2 regions of the Streptomyces sp. Ag109_O5-10 genome follow, and region 2 is predicted to be linked to the other one. Evidence: riboswitches for the same ligand, from Rfam matches in the RefSeq annotation. Region 2 holds a riboswitch; the other holds the start of a gene.

Region 1 (6,014 bases), 5.0 Mb from region 2:
ACTGACGCCTTCGCCGCCCACGTCCTCGACACCCTCGACAACGGCGGCGGCACCGGCACCACGATGTGGATCGAGCCCGCCTGGAAGATGCTGCTCAGCAACAAGGCCCTGCTGGCGATCCTCTGGGAGCTGTATCCGGGCCACCCGAACCTCCTCCCGGCCCACCTCGACGGACCGAGGGAGCTGGCGGCCACCCGCGGATACGTCAGCAAACCGCTGCTGGGCCGGGAGGGCGCGGGCGTCCGCGTCCACGCGCCGGGCGCGGAGCCCGTCGTCCGCGACGAGCCCTGCTGCTACCAGGAACTGGCCCCGCTCCCCGCCTTCGACGGCAACCACGTGGTGCTGGGCGCCTGGGTGGTGGGGGAGGAGGCGGCGGGCCTGGGCATACGCGAGTCGTCGGGCCTGGTGACGGACGACTACGCCCGCTTCCTGCCGCACGTGATTCTGCCTGCCTGAGGGGCGCCGGGGGAGGTACTGCGCGACGAGCCACGACGGGGCGGCACCCGCCATCAGGCCTTCGGCGGCACCCCCTCACGCACTCAGCACCGCCCACAACTGCTCCACCCCCCACTCCAGATCCTCCTCCGCCACCACCAGCGGCGGAGCCACCCGCACCGTCACCCCGTGGGTCTCCTTCACCAGCACCCCCCGCTCCATCAGCCGCTCCGCCACCGCCCGTCCCGAGCCCGCCTCCGGATCCACGTCCACCCCCGCCCACAGCCCCCGCCCCCGCACCGCCGTCACCCGTCCGCTGCCGGTCATCTCCGCCAGCCGCCGGTGCAGCAGGTCCCCCAGTTCGGCCGCCCGCTCCTGGAACTCCCCGGTCCGCAGCATCGCGATCACCTCCAGAGCCACCGCGCAGGCCAGCGGGTTGCCGCCGAAGGTGGAGCCGTGCTCGCCGGGCCGGAACACCCCGAGCACCTCGGCGTTCGCCACCACCGCGGACACCGGCAGCACCCCGCCGCCCAGCGCCTTCCCGAGGACGTACACGTCCGGTACGACCCCCTCGTGCTCGCACGCGAACGTCCGCCCGGTCCGCCCCAGCCCGGACTGGATCTCGTCCGCGACGAACAGCACGTCCCGCTCCCGGGTCAGCTCCCGCACCCCGGCCAGGTAGCCCTCCGGCGGCACGATCACCCCCGACTCGCCCTGGACCGGCTCCAGCAGCACCGCGACCGTGTTCTCGGTCACCGCGGCCCGCATCGCGGTCAGGTCGCCGTACGGCACGATCTCGAAACCCGGGGTGTACGGCCCGTAGTCCGCCCGTGCCTGCGGATCCGTGGAGAAGCTGATCACGGTCGTCGTACGGCCGTGGAAGTTGCCCCCCGCCACCACGACCTTCGCCCTCTCCGCCGGCACGCCCTTGACCCGGTACCCCCACTTCCGGGCGGTCTTCACCGCCGTCTCCACGGCCTCCACGCCGGTGTTCATCGGCAGCACCATCTCCATCCCGCACAGCTCGGCCAGCTCCGTGCAGAACGCGGCGAACCGGTCGTGGTGGAACGCCCGCGACGTCAGCGTCACCCGCTCCAGCTGCGCCTTCGCCGCCGCGACCAGGCGCGGGTGGCCGTGCCCGAAGTTCAGCGCCGAGTAGCCGGCCAGGAAGTCCAGGTACCGGCGCCCCTCGACATCCGTCATCCAGGCGCCGTCGGCCGTCGCGATCACCACCGGAAGCGGGTCGTAGGTGTGCGCGCTGTGCGCGTCGGCGGTGGCGACAAGGGCTTCCGTAGCGGTCACGGCGACTCCAGAGGGCGCGGCGGGATCGCCCCCCTTCCTACCCTCTGCCCCTGCCCGACTGGTGGACGTCACGGCCCCCGGGCCCGGCGTGCCCGGTAATGTGATCCGCGGGCCGTGACTGGCGCGCTGGGATGGGACCGACCATCGGGGAGCGGCCCGCGTCGTGAGCGAGTGCCGTGCGCCTGGGCCGAACCGTGAATGCCGAACGCCATGTCCGGAGGTCCCGAATGTCAGACAAGTCCGCGCCCCTGTCCCCCGAGTCCATCGCCTACCGCGCCGCCCTCGACGTGATCCGCGCGGTCGAGCCGCGGGTCGCCGACGCCATCGGCCAGGAGGTCCACGACCAGCGCGAGATGCTCAAGCTGATCGCCTCGGAGAACTACGCCTCCCCGGCGACCCTGCTCGCGATGGGCAACTGGTTCAGCGACAAGTACGCCGAGGGCACGGCCGGCCGCCGCTTCTACGCCGGCTGCCGCAACGTCGACACCGTCGAGGCGCTCGCCGCCGAGCACGCCCGCGAGCTGTTCGGCGCCCGGCACGCCTACGTCCAGCCGCACTCCGGCATCGACGCCAACCTGGTCGCCTTCTGGGCCGTCCTCGCCGACCGCGTCGAGGTCCCCTTCCTCCAGAAGGCCGGCGCCCGCCAGGTCAACGACCTCTCCGAGGCCGACTGGGCCGAGCTGCGCCACGCCTTCGGCAACCAGCGGATGCTCGGCATGTCCCTGGACGCCGGCGGCCACCTCACCCACGGCTTCCGCCCCAACATCTCCGGCAAGATGTTCGACCAGCGCTCCTACGGCACCGACCCGGCCACCGGCCTGATCGACTACGACGCGCTGCGCGCCCAGGCCCGCGACTTCAAGCCGCTGATCATCGTCGCCGGCTACTCGGCGTACCCCCGGCTGGTGAACTTCCGGATCATGCGGGAGATCGCCGACGAGGTCGGCGCCACGCTGATGGTCGACATGGCCCACTTCGCCGGTCTGGTCGCCGGCAAGGTCCTGACCGGCGACTTCGACCCGGTCCCGCACGCCCAGATCGTCACCACCACCACCCACAAGTCGCTGCGCGGCCCGCGCGGCGGCATGGTCCTGTGCGACGACTCCCTCAAGGACCAGGTCGACCGCGGCTGCCCGATGGTCCTCGGCGGCCCGCTCCCGCACGTCATGGCCGCCAAGGCGGTCGCCCTCGCCGAGGCCCGGCAGCCCGCCTTCCAGGACTACGCCCAGCGGATCGTCGACAACTCGCGCGCGCTGGCCGAGGGCCTGACGCGCCGCGGCGCCACCCTGGTCACCGGCGGCACCGACAACCACCTCAACCTGATCGACGTCGAGACGTCGTACGGCCTCACCGGCCGCCAGGCCGAGTCCGCCCTCCTCGACTCCGGCATCGTCACCAACCGCAACGCGATCCCCGCCGACCCGAACGGCGCCTGGTACACCTCCGGCATCCGCGTCGGCACCCCCGCCCTCACCACCCGCGGCCTCGGTACGGCGGAGATGGACGAGGTCGCGGGCCTGATCGACCGCGTCCTGACCGCGACCGAGCCGGGCACGACGAAGTCGGGAGCGCCGAGCAAGGCATCGCACGTCCTGGACGAGAAGGTCTCCACGGAGATCGCCCAGCGCGCGACGGACCTGGTCGCGGGCTTCCCGCTGTACCCGGAGATCGACCTCGGCTGATCGACGCCGTAGGGGGCGGCGCCCCGTGAAGGGCGCGGGGAACTGCGCGAGCGACGACACGCGACCCGCGGTCCCCCGCGCCCCGAAACCACCCCTCACCCGAGGGGCCGTTCCCACCCTCACCCTCTGAGAGAATGGTGAACATGGCCTCTGATCGACCCCGCGTGCTCTCCGGCATCCAGCCCACCGCCGGCTCGTTCCACCTGGGCAACTACCTCGGCGCCGTCCGCCAGTGGGTAGCCCTCCAGGAGACCCACGACGCCTTCTACATGGTCGTCGACCTGCACGCGATCACGGTCCCGCAGGATCCGGCCGACCTGCGCGCCAACACCCGGCTCGCCACCGCCCAGCTGCTCGCGGCCGGTCTCGACCCGGACCGCTGCACCCTCTTCGTGCAGAGCCACGTCCCGGAGCACGCCCAGCTCGCCTGGGTCATGAACTGCCTCACCGGCTTCGGCGAGGCCAGCCGGATGACCCAGTTCAAGGACAAGGCCGCCAAGCAGGGCACCGACCGCGCGAGCGTCGGCCTGTTCACGTACCCCATCCTCCAGGTCGCGGACATCCTGCTCTACCAGGCCAACGAGGTCCCGGTCGGCGAGGACCAGCGCCAGCACGTCGAGCTCACCCGCGACCTCGCCGAGCGCTTCAACGGCCGGTTCGGCGAGACCTTCACCATCCCGAAGCCGTACATCCTCAAGGAGACGGCGAAGATCTACGACCTCCAGGACCCGGCGATCAAGATGAGCAAGTCGGCGTCCACGCCGAAGGGCCTCATCAACCTGCTGGACGACCCGAAGGCGACCGCGAAGAAGGTCAAGAGCGCGGTCACCGACACGGACACCGTGATCCGCTACGACGCCGAGCACAAGCCGGGCGTCTCCAACCTGCTCACCATCCACTCCACGCTCACCGGCAAGTCGATCGCCGATCTCGAGCAGGAGTACGAGGGCAAGATGTACGGCGCGCTCAAGACGGACCTCGCCGAGATCATGGTCGACTTCGTCACCCCGTTCCGGGAGCGCACCCAGCAGTACCTGGACGACTCGGAGACCCTCGACTCGATCCTCGCCAAGGGTGCCGAGAAGGCGCGTGCCGTCGCGGCCGAGACCCTGGCCCAGGCCTACGACAGGGTCGGCTTCCTGCCCGCCAAGCACTGAGCGGGGCGAAGCGCTGCACATCACTTCGGTCACGGCTGCCCGGGAGGCGGCCGTGGCCGTACAGTCGATAGCCGGACGCCCGGGTACGAACCCGACATGTGTCCGCCCATCACGACCGACGGGAGATGACGTGGGGACCGTAACGATCGGCGTGTCGATCGCGGTCCCGGAGCCTCACGGCAGCCTGCTCCAGGAGCGGCGCGCGGGCTTCGGCGACGCCGCGGCCCACGGCATCCCCACGCACGTGACCCTGCTGCCGCCGACCGAGGTCGACGAAGAGAAGCTGGCCGAGGTTCAGGCACACCTCGGCGAGGTCGCCGAGGCGGGGCGGCCCTTCCCGATGCGGCTCTGCGGTACGGGTACGTTCCGGCCTCTGTCGCCGGTGGTCTACGTCCGGGTCGCCCAGGGGGCCGAGGAATGTGCCTGGCTCCAGGCGCGGGTGCGCGACGAGGCGGGGCCGCTCGCCAGGGACCTGCAGTTCCCGTATCACCCTCATGTGACCGTCGCTCACGGGATCGACGAGGCCGCCATGGACCGGGCGTTCGCCGACCTGGCCGGTTACGAGGCCGAGTGGCCCTGTACCGGGTTCGCGCTGTACGAGCAGGGTGCGGACGGGGTGTGGCGGAAGCTGCGTGACTACGTGTTCGGGGGCGCTGTCGTGCCGCCTCAGGTGGGGCACGTGGAGCGGGGATCCATCGCCAGTCGGTAGCCCGTGGGCCGGTGGGGGCCGGTCGCGCGGCTCCGCGCGCCCCTGACGGGGCGCTTCAGATCGGCAGCCTCCTGAAGACCGACCGCGGGGCGTGCCGCAGCGCCGACATCACCACCCTCAGCGCCCCCGGTACCCACACCACCTCCGAGCGCCTGCGCAGGCCCAGTTCGATCGCCGTCGCCACCGCCTCCGGGGTGGTGGCGAGCGGGGCTTCCGCCAGGCCTCTGGTCATCTTCGTCCGGACGAAACCCGGCCGTACGACCATCACGTGCACGCCCGTCCCGTGCAGCGCGTCGCCCAGGCCCTGCGTGAAGGCGTCCAGGCCCGCCTTGCTGGAGCCGTAGATGAAGTTGGCGCGGCGGGCGCGTTCGCCGGCGACGGAGGAGAGGACGACCAGGGAGCCGTGGCCCTGGGTCTGCAGGGCCCGTGCGGCGACCAGGCCCGCCGAGACGGCACCCGTGTAGTTGGTCTGGGCGACGCGTACGGCGTTCACCGGTTCGCGTTCGTCGGTGGCCTGGTCGCCGAGGATGCCGAAGGCGAGCAGGACCAGGTCGATGTCGCCGTTGGCGAAGACCTTGCCGAGGGCCGTCTCGTGCGACTCGGGGTCGAGCGCGTCGAAGGGGACGGTGTGGACGTCGGGGCCGAGGGCGCGCAGCTGCTCGGCGGCCTGTTCGAGGCCGGGGGAGGGGCGGCCGGCCAGCCACACCGTGCGGGTGCGGCGGGCGATCA
Region 2 (6,014 bases):
CGCCCGCTCCTCCTCCCGCGCCGTCATCGGGCGCTCAACTCCCGCTCAGCGGGGGCGTGATGCAGGTCGAACGCCGGGGACTCGCTGCGGATCTGGGGGAGGGAGACGAAGTTGTGGCGCGGGGGTGGGCAGGACGTCGCCCACTCAAGGGAGCGGCCGTAGCCCCACGGATCGTCCGACTCCACCTTCTCCCCGTACTTGGCGGTCTTCCAGACGTTGTAGAAGAACGGCAGCAGTGACGAGCCCAGCAGGAACGAGAAGATGGTCGAGACCGTGTTGAGGGTGGTGAACCCCTCGACCGCCAGGTAGTCGGGGATCCGGCGCTGCATGCCCTCGGCACCCAGCCAGTGCTGGACCAGGAACGTGCCGTGGAAGCCGATGAACAGGGTCCAGAAGGTGATCTTGCCGAGGCGTTCGTCGAGCATCCTGCCGGTGAACTTGGGCCACCAGAAGTGGAATCCGGCGAACATCGCGAAGACGACCGTGCCGAAGACGACGTAGTGGAAGTGGGCGACGACGAAGTACGAGTCGGAGACGTGGAAGTCGATCGGCGGGGACGCGAGCATCACGCCGGTCAGGCCGCCGAAGACGAACGTCACCAGGAAGCCCATGGTCCAGAGCATGGGCGTCTCGAAGGACAGCGAGCCCTGCCACATCGTGCCGATCCAGTTGAAGAACTTCACTCCCGTCGGGACCGCGATCAGGAAGGTCATGAAGGAGAAGAAGGGGAGGAGGACACCGCCCGTGACGTACATGTGGTGGGCCCAGACGGTGACCGAGAGGCCGGCGATCGAGATCGTCGCCGCGACCAGGCCCATGTACCCGAACATCGGCTTGCGGGAGAAGACCGGGATGACCTCGCTGATGATGCCGAAGAACGGCAGCGCGATGATGTAGACCTCCGGGTGGCCGAAGAACCAGAACAGGTGCTGCCAGAGCAGTGCCCCGCCGTTGGCCGCGTCGAAGACGTGGGCGCCGAACTTGCGGTCCGCCTCGAGGGCGAACAGGGCGGCGGCGAGGACGGGGAAGGCGAGCAGGACCAGGACGGCGGTGAGGAGGACGTTCCAGACGAAGATCGGCATCCGGAACATGGTCATGCCGGGGGCACGCATGCAGATGATCGTGGTGATGAAGTTGACCGCGCCGAGGATGGTCCCGAAGCCGGAGAGCGCCAGGCCCATGATCCACATGTCGGCGCCGATCCCCGGCGAGCGGACCGCGTCCGACAGCGGGGCGTACGCGAACCAGCCGAAGTCCGCCGCCCCCTGCGGGGTGAGGAAGCCGCCCACCGCGACGGTGGAGCCGAGCAGGTACAGCCAGTAGGCCAGCATGTTCAGGCGGGGGAAGGCCACGTCCGGGGCGCCGATCTGGAGCGGCATGATCCAGTTCGCGAATCCGGCGAACAGCGGCGTCGCGAACATCAGCAGCATGATCGTGCCGTGCATCGTGAACGCCTGGTTGAACTGCTCGTTCGACATGATCTGCAGGCCGGGACGGGCCAGCTCGGCGCGCATCAGCAGGGCCGTCACCCCACCCACGCAGAAGAACGAGAACGCCGTGACCAGGTACAGCGTCCCGATCGTCTTGTGATCCGTGGTCGTCAGCCACTTGAGGTTGCTCATGCCCCGCCTGTGTCCGGGCTGTCCCCACCGGTCACACTCGACGGATGCGACGAGCGTCACGGAGCCGGGTGTGACGCTCGGGGAGGTGCCGGACAAGAACGGGACATGAGCAACGACGAGATCTTCGCCGCTGCCTATCGCGAGCACTACTGGGCGGTCAGCCGCTATGTCGCGCGGCGACTGGACGGGCGGGCCGGCGAGGTGGAGGAAGTGGTGGCGGAGGTGTTCACGGTGGCCTGGCGGCGCCGCGCCGACCTGCCGGCGGCCCCGCTGCCCTGGCTGTACGGCGTGGCACGCAACTGCCTCGCCAACGCGGTACGCGGATACGGGCGCCGGCGCCGGCTGCTGGACCGGCTGGGCAACGACCAGACCGCCCACGCACGGCACATCGTGGCCGCCCCGGACAGCGAGCACCCCGGCGCCTGGGTGCACGACGCGCTGGCCCGGCTGTCCCCGGCCGACCAGGAGGTGCTGCGGCTGGCCGCCTGGGAGGAGCTGGGGGCCGACGAGATCGCGGTCGTCCTGGGCTGCGGCGGCCGGGCGGCGGCGATGCGGCTGCACCGAGCCCGGCACCGGCTCAGAGCCGAGATCGACCGACTGCGCCCGCCCGCCGCCGAGGCCCTTCCCGAGGAACACCGCCATGGCTGACGAACTCGACCTGCTGCGCGCCGCCGACCCGGTGCCCGCCGACGGCCCCCACTTCGGCGACGGTCCCCTGGACCACACCGCCGAACGGCACCTCGACCGGCTCCTGTCCGGCACCCGCCCCGGCCGCCGGACCTCGGCCCGGACCCGCCTGCTGTGGGGGCTGACCGCGGCCGCCGTCGTCACCGCCACCACGCTGACCGTGCTGCTCGGCGGACCCGCGGGCGCCCCGGCCGTCGCCGCGCCCCGGCCGCTGGCCGTGCACGCCCACTCCGCCGCCGTACCGCTCGCCCAGGTCGCGCGACTCGCCGCCGTGGCCGCCACGGACGGCTCCCCGGTGCTGCGCCGGGGCACCCACGTGCAGTCCTGGAGCCTGGCCATGAGCGACGACAGCCCGCCCGTCACCCTGCCCGAGGAGCGCGTGGTGCGCTGGCGGGCGGACGGCACGCACACCGAGGTGGTCGTGGCGACCGACCCGGACCACGCCGGCCGGCCCGTCCTGACCGACACGGGCCGGGTCGAGGACGGCCATGTGCTCAGCCGGCGGACGTTCCCGCCGATGTGGGGCGACGCCCCGCCCCTGTCCACACCCCCGCACGACCCCGCGAAGCTCCGCGCCTACCTCACCGACCTGATCCACGGCGACACCCTGACCACGTCCGAACTCCTCGACGCCACCGCGGAGTTGCTGGACAACTGGACGCTCGGGGCGCGCGAGTCGGCGGCCCTGGCCGAACTGCTCGCGGACGCGAAGGGGCTGCGGCCCGCCGGCCAGGTCACCGACCGGCTGGACCGCACCGGGCAGGCCTACGTCCTGGACGAGGGCACCGGCGGACGGCGGATGCTGATCCTGGACCCGGCCACCGGTGCGGTACTCGGCCTGGAGACCACGTTCACCCGGGACGACCCCGAGTACGGGGTGCACGCCGGGGACGTCATGGAGTACCGCGCCTGGCTGCGCTGACCCTCACGCCCCGAGCTGCCGGGCGGCCGCCGCCACCGTCTGCTCCAGCAGCACGGCGATCGTCATCGGGCCGACCCCGCCCGGCACCGGCGTGATCAGCGAGGCCCGCTCGACGGCGGTGTCGAAGTCGACGTCGCCGACGTTGCCCGCGTTGTAGCCGGCGTCGAGCACGACGGCGCCCGGCTTGAGGTCCCGCCCCCCGATCAGCCGGGGCCGGCCGACGGCCGCGACCACGATGTCCGCCTCACGGACGACCTCCGACAGGTCCCGGGTGCGGGAGTGGCAGTAGGTGACGGTGGCGTCGCGCGCGAGCAGCAGCATCCCGGCCGGCTTGCCCAGGATCGCGCTGCGGCCCACGACCACCGCCCGCTTCCCGGCCGGGTCGACGTCGTACGCGTCGAGCAGGCGCAGCATGCCGCCGGGGGTGCAGGAGACGAAGCCCGGCAGGCCGAAGCTCATCGTCGCGAACGACGCGAAGGTCACGCCGTCCACGTCCTTCTCCGGCGCGATCGCCTCGAACGCGGCCCGCTCGTCGATGTGTTCGCCGACCGGGTGCTGGAGCAGGATGCCGTGCACGGCCGGGTCCGCCGACAACCCGCGCAGTACGGCGACGAGTTCCGCGGTGGTCGTGGTGGCGGGCAGCGCCACGTGCCGGGAGGCGATCCCCGCCTTGCGGCTGCGGTTCTGCTTCATCCGGACGTAGGTGACGGAGGCGGGGTCCTCGCCGACCAGCACGGTCGCCAGACACGGCGTGACACCGGTCCGCGCGGTGAGGCCGGCGGCCTGCTCCGAGGTCTCCTCGACGATCCGGCGGGCGACGGCGGTGCCGTCGATGAGGCGGGCCTGGGTCATGCGCACACTCCTGAGCTGGTTCGACCTTGATCGCCCAGGCGCACGGCAACGACACTGCGGACCGCTCCCCGGTGGTGCTCCACCTCAGCGCCAGTCACGGCCCGCCCTCAGGGTAACCGAGACGCCCGGCGCCTCCGGCGGCAGTGCGCGGTCCGCAGGAACGCCCGCAGCAGCGCGGTGCACGCGCGAGGCCGCGGGCGGCGGGCGTGCCCCAGCGCGGCCCGCGCCGAGAAGGTCCAGGTCAGCCGGGAGCTGACCTGGACCCTCCCGGTCCTGGCGACTACTCGTCCCATGCCTGGATCATGATCTGTTCGGCGATCTTGCCGTCACGCAGCGTGATCATCGACTCCGCGAGCACCCGGACCCCGTCCCCGTACTCGCAGGACTCGCTGAAGGCGGCCTTGTCGCCCTGGACGATGCACTGGTCCAGCGTGTGCGTCATGTCGCGGCTGTAGACGTCGTCCAGCAGCGCGGCGATGTCCCGGCGGCCGTGCAGGACCTTGGGGTGGCTGGGCTGGGTGTTGCGGTCGATGATGCGGATCTCCGCGTCGTCCGCGTAGAGCGCCAGAAGACTGTTCCCGGTGTTCCCCTCTATCGCCCGGCGCAGCGTGTCGGTGTCGAACGTGGAACCCGTCGCGGTGCCCATGGTGACCTCCTACGGGAGCCCGCGACCCGATGCGGAGCGGGCCGCGCCAGCCCCTCACATCGAGCGTCCCCCGCGCCGCCTGGCTCGGCAAGCGCAGGCCGCGCGCTCCGCCTTGCGGGTGAGGGGGACCGGCCGCCCGTGTCCGGCCCGGCGCCGGGGCCGTTGCTGAGGACATGATCTCAACACGACGTATCGTCGCCGCCGTCGGCCTTGCCGTCGGGGTCACCGGCCTCGCCGCGCCGCTCGCGAACGCGGCCGACGGGGGCGCGCAGCACCCGGGGAAGCTCACCGCGCTCGGCGTGCTCGACTCGGTGACCCGCGGCGACATCCCCGCGGAGTACCGGGACAAGATGCCGAAGGTCTCGGAGCAGGTGCAGGGGCTCAACGGACTCCACAAGCTCGGCGAACTCCACCAGGTCACCGACCTGGCCGCGCCCGTCATGGGGCTGCTGCCGGCCGTCGAAGCCTGACCGCTGACCGCGCCGCACACCGAGGGCCGTTCCGGCAGGGGCGGCCCTCTTCGTTGCCCGTGCTCGGTGCTCGGTGCTCGGTGCTCGGTGCTCGGTGCTCGGTGCTCCGTGTTCACTGCTCCGAGGCCAGGAACTGCGTCGCCGCCAGCTCCGCGTACAGCGGGTCCGCCGCCACCAGCTCGCGGTGCGTGCCCACCGCGCGGACCCGGCCCGCGTCCATGACGACGATCCGGTCCGCCATGGTCACCGTCGACAGCCGGTGCGCGACCACCAGGACCGTGGTCGACCGTGCCACGTCGGCGACGGTGTCCCGGAGTGCCGCCTCGTTCACCGCGTCCAGCTGGGAGGTGGCCTCGTCCAGCAGCAGCAGCCGGGGCCGGCGCAGCAACGCCCGGCCGATCGCCACCCGTTGGCGCTCCCCGCCCGACAGCTTGGTGCCGCGATGGCCGACCAGGGTCTCGAGCCCCTGCGGCAGCCGTGCCACCAGACCGTCGAGCCGGGTCGTCTTCAGCACCCGCGCGACCGCGTCCTCGTCCGCCTCCGGGTTCCCGAGCAGCAGGTTGTCCTTCAGCGTGCCCGACAGCACGGGCGCGTCCTGCTCGACGTACCCGATGGCCGAACGCAGCAGTGGCAGTTCCCAGTCGGCGACCGGACGGCCGTCGACGGCGACGGTGCCGGACTCCGGGTCGTAGAACCGCTCGACCAGTGAGAAGACGGTGGTCTTGCCCGCGCCGGACGGCCCCACGAACGCCGTCATGCCCCGCGCGGGGACGTCGAAGGTGACGCCGTGGTGGACGTACGGCAGGTCGTCGGCG

Evidence for each region. Region 2 has a riboswitch for ZMP and ZTP ahead of BLW82_RS39275 (bifunctional 5,10-methylenetetrahydrofolate dehydrogenase/5,10-methenyltetrahydrofolate cyclohydrolase). Riboswitches for the same ligand answer to the same signal wherever they lie in the genome.
Region 1: it holds a riboswitch for ZMP and ZTP, as region 2 does, so the genes downstream of both, BLW82_RS16465 (glycine hydroxymethyltransferase) here and BLW82_RS39275 (bifunctional 5,10-methylenetetrahydrofolate dehydrogenase/5,10-methenyltetrahydrofolate cyclohydrolase) in region 2, are expected to answer to the same signal.

What each region holds. Positions count from the first base shown of each region.
Region 1 covers NZ_FNTQ01000001.1:3,606,643-3,612,656, reverse strand. The annotation lists gene BLW82_RS16475 (glutathionylspermidine synthase family protein) at 1-456, shown strand, start outside; gene rocD (ornithine--oxo-acid transaminase) at 532-1,737, opposite strand; ZMP/ZTP riboswitch at 1,842-1,932, shown strand; gene BLW82_RS16465 (glycine hydroxymethyltransferase) at 1,965-3,419, shown strand; gene trpS (tryptophan--tRNA ligase) at 3,563-4,576, shown strand; gene BLW82_RS16455 (2'-5' RNA ligase family protein) at 4,707-5,285, shown strand; gene BLW82_RS16450 (decaprenylphospho-beta-D-erythro-pentofuranosid-2-ulose 2-reductase) at 5,341-6,014, opposite strand, start outside.
Region 2 covers NZ_FNTQ01000001.1:8,612,763-8,618,776, forward strand. The annotation lists gene BLW82_RS39255 (hypothetical protein) at 1-27, opposite strand, end outside; gene ctaD (aa3-type cytochrome oxidase subunit I) at 24-1,622, opposite strand; gene BLW82_RS39265 (RNA polymerase sigma factor) at 1,728-2,270, shown strand; gene BLW82_RS39270 (CU044_5270 family protein) at 2,263-3,231, shown strand; gene BLW82_RS39275 (bifunctional 5,10-methylenetetrahydrofolate dehydrogenase/5,10-methenyltetrahydrofolate cyclohydrolase) at 3,235-4,083, opposite strand; ZMP/ZTP riboswitch at 4,109-4,191, opposite strand; gene BLW82_RS39280 (nuclear transport factor 2 family protein) at 4,364-4,729, opposite strand; gene BLW82_RS39285 (hypothetical protein) at 4,903-5,199, shown strand; gene BLW82_RS39290 (ABC transporter ATP-binding protein) at 5,312-6,014, opposite strand, start outside.